2 regions of the Shewanella sp. 5_MG-2023 genome follow, and region 1 is predicted to be linked to the other one. Evidence: predicted binding sites of a transcription regulator. Region 1 holds the regulator's gene; the other holds the start of a gene.
What was found. The regulator NrdR, encoded in region 1, represses ribonucleotide reductase genes. The targets are predictions, from matches to a motif close to AAACACNANATNTNGTGTTT.
Positions count from the first base shown of each region.

Region 2: nrdD (anaerobic ribonucleoside-triphosphate reductase) is a predicted target of NrdR. The motif match lies at 3,655-3,674, and genes of this name have one in related genera.

Region 1 covers NZ_JAUORC010000012.1:116,993-122,426, reverse strand. Annotated here, with positions in the region: gene ribBA (bifunctional 3,4-dihydroxy-2-butanone-4-phosphate synthase/GTP cyclohydrolase II) at 114-1,217, opposite strand; gene Q4557_RS09030 (riboflavin synthase) at 1,302-1,958, opposite strand; gene ribD (bifunctional diaminohydroxyphosphoribosylaminopyrimidine deaminase/5-amino-6-(5-phosphoribosylamino)uracil reductase RibD) at 2,022-3,176, opposite strand; gene nrdR (transcriptional regulator NrdR) at 3,312-3,761, opposite strand; gene glyA (serine hydroxymethyltransferase) at 3,918-5,174, opposite strand.
Region 2 covers NZ_JAUORC010000007.1:55,459-60,892, forward strand. Annotated here, with positions in the region: gene ribA (GTP cyclohydrolase II) at 1-271, opposite strand, end outside; gene Q4557_RS05515 (YibL family ribosome-associated protein) at 358-714, opposite strand; gene nrdG (anaerobic ribonucleoside-triphosphate reductase-activating protein) at 854-1,327, opposite strand; gene nrdD (anaerobic ribonucleoside-triphosphate reductase) at 1,474-3,594, opposite strand; gene rssA (patatin-like phospholipase RssA) at 4,024-4,998, opposite strand; gene Q4557_RS05535 (DEAD/DEAH box helicase) at 5,117-5,434, shown strand, end outside.

The DNA.
Region 1 (5,434 bases):
CTAAATTAGCTAAAGCACCCGGCTCTGGGCAAAAGTGGCGGTATAATACCACAGCCAAATGCCCCGAGTCCTGTGCAATTATTGATAAATGTTAACTTCACTAAGTTAGTGAATTATTCTGCAATATAATCAGTTACTTCTAAACCGAATCCTGATAGAGAGTGATAACGCTTGGGTGAACTTAATAAACGCATTTTGCTCACACCTAAATTTGAAAGAATTTGCGAGCCAACACCGACTTGGCGCGAGGTTCCTTGCCATTTAGCAGCTGTAGGCGCTTGACCGTTATCTTCCGCTTCAAAGGCTTTGACCTTGGCAAGCATATCACTTGAATGCTCGTGATTCGCCAACAGTACTAATACACCACCATCTGATGCAATACGCTCCATGGCTTTTTCAAGTGGCCAGCTACGTTTTTGATCGCGTTCTGAATGAAATAAGTCATTAAAGGTATTTTGTAAATGTACCCGTACTAGGCAGTTTTCTTCAACGTCACCTTTCAATAAGGCATAGTGTAGCTGATTATCGATTGTGTCTCTGAAAGTCACCATATTGAACTCACCAAAACGAGTTGGCAGTTTACATTCAGCTTCACGTACAACTGTGGTTTCTTTGGTGTTGCGGTATTCAATTAAATCGGCAATGGTGCCCATTTTAATACCGTGTTTTTCACTGAAGATTTCAAGATCTGGACAACGGGCCATAGTGCCATCATCATTAAGAATTTCAACTATCACGCCAGATGGCTCGCAGCCTGCAAGACGGGCTAAATCACAACCCGCTTCTGTGTGACCGGCGCGAATTAACACCCCGCCATCTTGTGCCATTAATGGGAATATATGACCAGGCTGGACTAAATCTGATGCTTTAGCATCTTTGGCCACTGCCGCTTGAACGGTTACAGCGCGATCATGAGCTGAAATGCCCGTTGTGACACCCGTTGCAGCTTCAATGGAAACGGTAAAATTAGTTGAGAACTGAGCATTATTATTAGTAACCATTAATGGCAAGTTCAATTGCTGGCAACGCTCTTTAGTCATGGTTTGGCAAATCAGTCCACGGCCGAAGGTCGCCATAAAATTAATGGCCTCTGGCGTCACCTTATCGGCCGCCATAATAAGGTCACCTTCGTTCTCTCTATCTTCATCGTCCATCAAGATAACCATTTTACCTTGACGAATGTCCTCGATGATCTCTTCTATACTATGTAATGCCATTGCTAAGACCTTTATATTGTTTTGTCTATATCAGCGATATAGAGTAAATATGCTCGGGTAATAATATTTACCAGTAATAATCAGTTATCGCATAAATCCAGCACTTGCCAACAATTCCATTGTGACACCACTTTCAGTGGCTGGCTTTTGTTCTACTTTCATTAAGCGTTCAAGATAACGTGCAATAAGATCAACTTCGATGTTGACGCTATGACCCGCTTGTAAAGCTAATAAGGTGGTTTCAGCTGCAGTGTGCGGCACTATGGTTAATCTGAATCTGTGCTGATCAACTTCATTTACCGTCAAGCTAACGCCATCAATGGTTATCGAGCCTTTATGGGCAATATAACGAGATAGCTCAGCGGGAGCTGCCAGCCAAAACTCAATGGCTTGGCCACGTACAAGGCGCTGCTCCACTGTGGCAATACCATCCACATGGCCGCTGACCATATGGCCGCCTAATCGGGTCGTTGGGGTAACCGCTTTTTCAAGGTTTACTTTTTGACCGACGTTATATTTAGCAAATCCGGTTAAGGCAACGGTTTCAGCAGAAATATCTGCAACATAACCATCAGCTAGACATTGCACTACGGTTAAACACACCCCGTTAGTGGCAATACTGTCACCCAGTTTGACATCGGTTAAGTCGAGCTTGCCACTGGCTACAGTCAAACGAATATCATCGCCATTACGATCGACTTTTCTTAATGTGCCTAGTGCTTCAATTATCCCAGTAAACATATTTACTCACTTGTTATCTTATGGGTCATGCTTAGCATCGACCGATAGACAGAATTGCGTTAGTTAACTCGCTGGCGAATTAAACTTAAAAATCATTCGTTGGTCTGCACCAATTCTGCGACAATCCACTAATTGTACATCAGGAATCTGATCCATAGTTTGATAGTCGTCTAATTGCATCAAATTGCGTCCATGACTGCCTAATATTTTCATTGCTTGGTACAAATAAAGTGTATCAGCTAATTTACTTTGAATAACACTGCCAGCAACGCTCGCACCAGCCTCGACTAACACTGAGTTACAATGCTTGCCTAAGTATGTAAATAAAGCATGTAAATCAACTCGTCCATCGCTATTAGCCGCAATTGTGATAAAGCTAACATGGGACTTAAAATCTTGTTTAACGTCTGCTGGATAGTCGATACAAGACACCAGCAAAATCGGCGTTTCAATAGTAAACATTTTATAGTCGGTAGTCAGCCTTGCTTTACTATCAAGTACCACTCTTAATGGCTGTTGTAGTTCAGACTCAGCAAGGCTGTTTTGTACACTAGCCAATTGCTCGTAGCGCACATTCAGTGAGGGGTCGTCAGCTAACACAGTTTCAACACCAGTCACTAACGCGCAATGACGGGCGCGTAGCTTTTGTACGTCCGCTCTGGCTTCGGGGCCCGTTATCCACTTTGACACCCCATTAGATAGCGCGGTTTTACCATCCAAACTGGCTGCCAGCTTTACGGTGATTTCGGGTAACCCCGTGGTCATGCGTTTCATAAAACCGATATTAAGTTGACTAGCTGCTGCTGTTAGCAAGCCCACATCAACTTTAATACCGGCCTTTTCAAGCATACGAACGCCATTACCCGCCACTTGCGGATTCGCATCCATTTGTGCAATCACCACTCGCTTCACTTTGGCTGCAATTAATGCCTTAGCACATGGTGGGGTTCTGCCATAATGACTGCAGGGTTCAAGCGTCACATAGGCTGTAGCTTGGGGAAGTAGCTGTTGTAATTGACGATTTTCGACATCTTTTAAGGCGTGGATTTCGGCGTGAGGACCACCCGCTTTGATATGGTAACCTTGACCAATGATCTCCCCACTGGCGACAATCACGCAGCCAACATTGGGGTTCGGGCGCGTGGTATAACGGCCTTTTTCTGCTAATGAAATAGCAAGGCTCATCATTTCAATATCACATTTTGACCACTGAGACATAAAGACCTTCTAGAAACTAAAAAGCAGTCATGAAGATTCAGAACTGCTAAATAAGGTACATCATTAGCAAGAATGCAAGACGCCAATAAATGTAAGACAGCAATTAATTAAAAACAGCAATAAAAGTAAGCTAGATTATTTTTGTAGCTTCGCGATGGCTTCGCCGAATTGGGAAACATCTTCAAAGGCGCGATAAACTGAAGCAAAACGGATATAGGCGACTTTATCTAGGATCATCAATTGATCCATCATCAAATTACCAATCATGGCCGAATCAATTTCACGTTCGCCAGTAGCGCGCAATGTTGACTTGATTTTACTTAACGCTTGCTCAATTTGATCAATTGATACTGGGCGTTTTTCAACAGCACGTAACATGCCGCCACGCAGCTTATCTTCATCAAATGGTTGGCGAGTGCCATCTTGCTTGATCACCCGCGGCATGACTAATTCGGCGCCTTCAAAAGTGGTGAAGCGTTCATGACACTCAGTACATTCCCGGCGACGGCGCACTTGATGGCCTTCAGCCACGAGTCTTGAATCAATAACTTTCGTATCTGTCGCGCTACAAAATGGGCAATGCATATCCGCTCCTGAAATAAAAAACAAAATGGCCGTAAGCACTGAGTACTTACGACCATTGAAGTTTATCCTATTTACTTTACAAGGTTAACCTTATCGAAAAGATTATCCGCGTTAGTTAAATAGATCATTGTTTATGTTAATCAATCTCGGTTGACATTAACCGTAAACTGGGAACTTAGCGCATAATTCAAGCACTTGGTTTTTAACGCGCTCAATAGTAGCTTCGTTAGTGATGTCATCTAACACATCACACATCCAGTTAGTTAACTCTACCGATTCAGTTTCAGTGAAACCGCGGCGGGTAATAGCAGGAGAGCCAATACGTAAACCAGACGTCACAAACGGTGAACGTGGATCATTTGGTACTGAGTTTTTGTTAACTGTGATATTTGCATGACCTAGCGCAGCATCTGCGTCTTTACCAGTGATATCCTTGTTGATTAAATCAAGTAAGAATAAGTGGTTATCGGTGCCACCAGAAACAACATTGTAGCCACGCTCAATGAAGGTTTTCGCCATCACTTTCGCATTAGCAACCACTTGCTCTTGATAAGTGGTAAATTCAGGGTCTAATGCTTCTTTAAATGCTACCGCTTTGGCTGCAATAACGTGCATTAATGGGCCACCTTGGCCACCTGGGAATACTGCAGAGTTTAGTTTTTTATAGATAGCTTCATCGTTAATGGCAGATAAAATCAAACCACCACGAGGGCCCGCTAGGGTTTTATGGGTAGTGGTTGTCACAACGTGTGCGTGTGGTAGCGGATTCGGGTAGATACCCGCAGCCACAAGACCGGCAACGTGCGCCATATCAACAAATAAGTAAGCACCTACTTTATCAGCGATTTCGCGGAATTTACCCCAATCGATAATGCCTGAATAAGCACTAAAACCAGCAATGATCATTTTGGGTTTATGCTCAACGGCTAAACGCTCAACTTCTGCGTAGTCAATTTTACCTGTTACTTCATCAATGCCGTACTGTACCGCATTGTATAACTTGCCTGAAAAGCTAACGTGAGAACCATGAGTTAAGTGACCGCCGTGAGCAAGGCTCATACCTAAAACAGTATCACCGCCTTCTAAAAGCGCCATGAAAACTGCTGAGTTTGCTTGAGAACCAGAGTGAGGCTGAACGTTTGCGTATGTCGCGCCAAATAATTCTTTAGCACGAGAAATAGCTAATTCTTCAGCAATATCCACATGTTCACAACCACCGTAGTAACGCTTACCTGGGTAACCTTCAGCATACTTATTTGTTAGCTGTGAGCCTTGCGCTTCAAGTACACGAGGGCTGGTATAGTTTTCTGATGCGATTAATTCAATGTGCTCTTCTTGGCGACGAGTCTCATCTTCAATTGCTGCAAATAGTTGTGGATCATAATCTGCGATATTCATAGCTTTTTTCAGCATTACTCACTCCAGCTGTTAATTCTTATAGTAGGGTTGCGCGGTATGATACAGCGCAATTGATCACAATCCCAGCACTTGAAACATGAAATTAGTTGCAATTCCTCATGAACTGCACTTGTGTTAGTTGTATTTTCTTGTATGGAGTTGTTCGGCAATTGTATTTCATAGAAAAATCCAAATTAACGCTTAGTTTCATAACCTTGTGACAATTTTAAGAAAACTCTTTTCTAAAAAATGAATCAGCAAAATATTTAAGCTCT
Region 2 (5,434 bases), on a different contig from region 1:
GTCTTAAATAAAGAATAAAACCTTGGCCTAATTCAGCAATATTTTGCATTGCAGTTTGCAGCTGAAAACCACAATCACAACGCAAACTAAACAAGGCATCACCGGTTAAACATTCAGAGTGAATACGACCTAACATTGGCTCATTAGCATTTAGCTCACCAAACGTTAGCGCAACATGTTCTTTACCGGTTTCGGTATCTTCAAAACCATGCATTGCAAATACGCCCCAAGGCGTAGGTAACTTAGAAGTGGCGATATATTTAATCGACATTGACCAACCTTTCAGACAACGCTCAATTTATGAGTCTCATCATCCATGCAACTGACTTACGTCATAACTAATAGGGATAAACTGGATTAGAATTTTGCTGGGGCAAAACCAGTTACTGCTTTAATATTCATTTCGCGGCCAAGCGCAGTCATTGGATGTACAACAACTAATCCTTTAACTGATTTTTTTAATTTACCCATGTCTGCTTGTTCCGCTTTGGTCAGCACACGACTAAATTTTAGTTCTTTTACATCTTTACCGGCTTTGTTTAATTGACGTGATTGCTGATTTTTCAAACTTGCAATACGTTTTGTTACTGTCGCGATCTCTTTTTTAAACTGCATGATAACCGCTTTATCTTCACGGGCTTGTGCAGCAGCAAGTTTACGGCGAAACTTTTCTGCTTTATCGTTTAATGCTTGCAGTTCTTCTTTTAAATTCATTGTGTTACCTTAAATTTCAACATTGTGCCACTGACACAATAACATGCTCAAACACAGCACTTGTATCAATCCAACACGTTTACGGAGGCGAAGTATAACAGTTCGTTAGACGAAACACATTATCCACAGCAGCTTATGGTTAATCTATTTGAACTAAATCATGAATAATTTGATTACTGCTACCACGCCACTTCAAACTGGGATCCGCTAAATCTTGCTCGAACTTGCCATCCACTAACACATCTACATAGTCTAATACTTGCAGTTGTTTGAGGGACATTTGATCGAGCTTGTAGCCACTCCATAGCCAAATGTCTTTATCTTGGCATTGTTGTTTTACCCGTTTAACCAAAGACAAAATGCTGTCGAGATTAGCTGGGAATAATGGGTCGCCACCAGAAAGTGATAAACCACGGCGCTTGATACGAGTATCATTTAAATCAGCAATAATTTGATCTTCCATCATTTGGCTAAATTCATGGCCTGAACGAGGATCCCAAGTAGACTGATTATAACAACCACGGCATTGATGCTCACAACCTGAAACAAACAAGGTCGCGCGGGTACCTGGGCCGTTGATCACATCGATAGGAAAATACTGATGGTAATTCATAATCACTTCTCTTACTGCTCATTGTCGCGTAAACACTCACGCTGTAAACCTATTTGCATCACTAAGGCCAAACCAAAACAAGGCGCTTAAAGCGCCTTGTTGGGTTAATCACGGAATTAGCTTTGCTAACTTCATGAATTTGCTATTTATAAATGCTTAACGCGGCGTTTAACTTCTTCTTGCTTACCATAGTTAAATGGTCTTGCATCAGGGCTGCCTAGATAACCACATACACGACGGGTTACCGACACACGGCTTGGCTCATGGTTGCCACATTTAGGGCACACAAAACCTTTACTGGTACAGTTAAACTCACCAACGTAACCACAGTCATAACATTCATCGATTGGGGTATTGGTACCGTAATAAGGCACTCTGGTGTAACTGTAATCCCAGACGTTTTCTAATGCTTCAATATTGTGCTGCATGTTCGGGAACTCACCGTAACAAATAAAGCCACCATTGGTGATTTCTGGGTACGGTAATTCAAACTCAATTTTATCGTATGGATTGACTTTCTTTTCGACGTCTAAATGGAAACTGTTAGTGTAGTAACCTTTATCAGTAACCCCTGCAACCACACCAAACTCTTTGGCATCTAGCTGGCAAAAACGACTACATAAGTTTTCACTTGGGGTGCTGTATAGGCTAAAGCCATAACCTGTTTCTTGTTTCCACGCTTCAGTCGCGCGCTTCATCACTGAGATAATTTCAATGGCTTTAGTGCGTAACAGCTCGCTATCAAACACGTGCTCATCAGTACCATAAAGTGCATTAATGGTTTCATGTAAGCCAATGTAGCCTAATGAGATTGACGCGCGGCCATTTTTAAAGATTTCAGACACATCATCATCTGCATTTAAACGAACACCACAAGCACCTTCCATATATAGGATTGGTGCAACACGCGCTTTTACACCCACTAAGCGGGCAATACGGGTATCGAGTGCTTTACGAGCGAGTGTCATTCTCTGTTCTAATAAGGCAAAGAAAGCGGTTTCGTCGCCCTTGGCTTCAATGGCGATTCTAGGTAAGTTTAAGCTGACAACACCTAAGTTGTTACGCCCTTCATGAATTAACTCACCATTTTCTTCATAAGTTCCTAAGAATGAACGACAACCCATTGGCGTTTTAAATGAACCAGTAACGCGTTCAACTTGTTCATAATTAAGAATATCTGGATACATGCGCATGGTGGCACACTCTAATGCTAACTTCTTCACATCGTAGTTAGCATCAGCAGCTTTATGATTTAGGCCATCACGAATAGCAAAAACCAGTTTTGGGAATACCGCTGTTTTACGGTTTTTACCTAGACCTGCCATACGTACTTTAAGAATCGACTTTTGAATTAAACGCGCTTCCCAGCACGAGCCTAAGCCAAAACCAAAGGTCACAAATGGCGTTTGGCCATTGGCGGTATGAAGGGTATTTACTTCATATTCTAAAGACTGGAATGCGTCGTAACATTCTTTTTCAGTTTGCGCCATGGCAAAGGCTTCAACATCTGCTACGCCCCACTCTTTACCGATAACCAACTGCTTTTGATAGCTCTTTTGAACGAACTCAGCTAATACTTCATCAATGCGGTTAATGGTGGTGCCGCCATAGATATGGCTAGCCACTTGGGCAATAATTTGCGCAGTTACTGCAGTCGCAGTTGAAATTGATTTAGGGGTATCAATTTCAGCATTACCCATTTTAAAGCCATGGGTTAACATGCCTGCTAAATCAATTAGCATGCAGTTAAACATTGGGAAGAATGGTGCATAGTCTAAGTCGTGATAATGCAGTTGACCTGACTCATGTGCAGCAACAATATCTTTTGGCAATAGATGCGACTTGGCATAATGTTTGGCCACGATGCCAGCAAGTAAATCCCGTTGAGTTGGAATAACTTTAGCGTCTTTATTGGCATTTTCATTTAAAATCGACGCGTCGCTTTGTTCAACCAAACCACGAATTTCGCAGTTCAATTTACTTTTGGCTTCACGGCAAATATCACGGTCGTGACGATACTCAATATAATGACGCGCAACCTCTTTATGAGGACCTTCCATTAATAAGTTTTCAACTAAAGCTTGTAAATGATGGATCTCAACTTCTTCATCGTTAGCAACTTGATCTCTAATCACACAAGCGACTGTTGAAGCATAGTCTTCATCAGCACTACCTGTAGCAGTTTCCATTGCTGCAACAATGGCATCCTTGATCCGCGACTCATCAAATAGAGTACGACAACCGTCCCTTTTAATTACTACAGGCATTACTTTTACTCCTTTTATGCACAGGATATAAACACTATATATCCACACATAATTATCAACAAACACAATATATGGTGCATTAGGCAATAATAGGCACTAAAAATCCATGATCTAGATCATGTTTTGATGAAGGGGAACAAAATGAAAAAAATTACTGCCAAGCTCAACACTATTTAGAAAAGTTGAACTTGACCAGGTTATAAAAAGCAGCTACTGAGTGCTGAAACGCCTATAAATAGATTGCTATTTATTACAGATTTAAACTGGTAATTGCAGGCTTATACGAATAGTTATCGCAGATTTATACAAATAGTTATCACAGATTTATACAAATAGTTATCACAGATTTATACTGGTATATTGATGCTTAAACAGGTCATTTCAACCGTTAAAAATCAGTATGATTAAAGCAAAGCGCTTTAATTGGCGTTAATCATTTGGGCTAATACCAAGGGCTGCATAAATTAAATGCGCAGATTGGCGCACAGATTGACGGCCTGCTTCTATCGCTTCATCAGCACGATGAAACTCCATGGTACCGATATCAGCAAGCTGTGGCACTAAACACACATCCGGTGGATCGCCCATTAATCTGGCGCGTTTATGGCGCTGCTCCAAAATATCCATTGATTGCGACATCACCGCAATCATCCCAGGGTGAGATTTCGTGCTTGTGGAAAACTTTTCTGAAAAACTATTTATATACTCTTTACCTTTACCTAGCAGATCCATAAACGCCGACTCTGGCTCTTTGGCCACTAATTGCTTTTCAATTTCAGTGGGCGCACAACTGGTCATTTGTTGAGGCAACATATGCATACTATTACGGCGGTGACCATTTAAGTCCACTGCAATCACTACATCAACGTCCATGGTGCGGCACATTGACACTGGCACAGGGTTTACCACTGCGCCATCCACTAACCAGCGATCATGCAATTGTACTGGGGGTAAAAAGCCCGGCATTGAACACGAGGCTCTTACCGCATGACGTAAATCGCCTTCTTTGAACCAAATTTCTTGGCCAGAATATAAATCGGTCGCCACTGCCGCAAACGGCTTTTGCAATTGCTCTATTTTTAGATCGCCTATTCGACCAGCTAAAACATCAAATACTTTTTCACCACTGATTAAGCCACCTTTGCGCCAGCTTAAATCCATTAAGCCTAAAACATCCCAACTAGAAAACCCACTCACCCACTCATGTAACTCTTCTAAATGATCATTAGCATAAGCTGCGCCCACCAGAGCCCCAACAGAGCAGCCAGCAATCTTTTCAGGGTGGATCCCCATGGCGGCCAGCTCTTTTATCACCCCAATATGAGCCCAGCCCTTAGCCGCGCCACTACCGAGGGCGATCCCAACACGAAGTGATGATTTATTTTCTTTTGAAGCCTTAGACATTTACCAAACCCTTAACCATTTTTGCACACCTAAGTAGCTTATCTTACGCTTAAGCTGTTGGCTATCAAGTCGCTTACACGTTATAATATCTGGCTATCATTTTTTAGGGGATTTACCTTTGTTATTTACCGATTTTTCTTTAGATAAACGCTTACTAGACAGTCTAAAGCATATGGGCATTTCTGAGCCAACAGAAATTCAGCAGCAAGCCCTGCCAATTGCCCTAGCGGGTAAAGATTTAATGGCATCATCTAAAACCGGTTCAGGTAAAACCCTGGCGTTTTTATTACCTGCTTTGCAGCGGGTAATATCGACTAGGGCCCTCTCTAAAAAAGACCCTCGCGTTCTGATTTTATTGCCAACCCGTGAACTTGCTCAGCAAGTCTATGGTCAATTACGTTTACTGGTTGCCAATACCCAATATAAAGCCATTAGT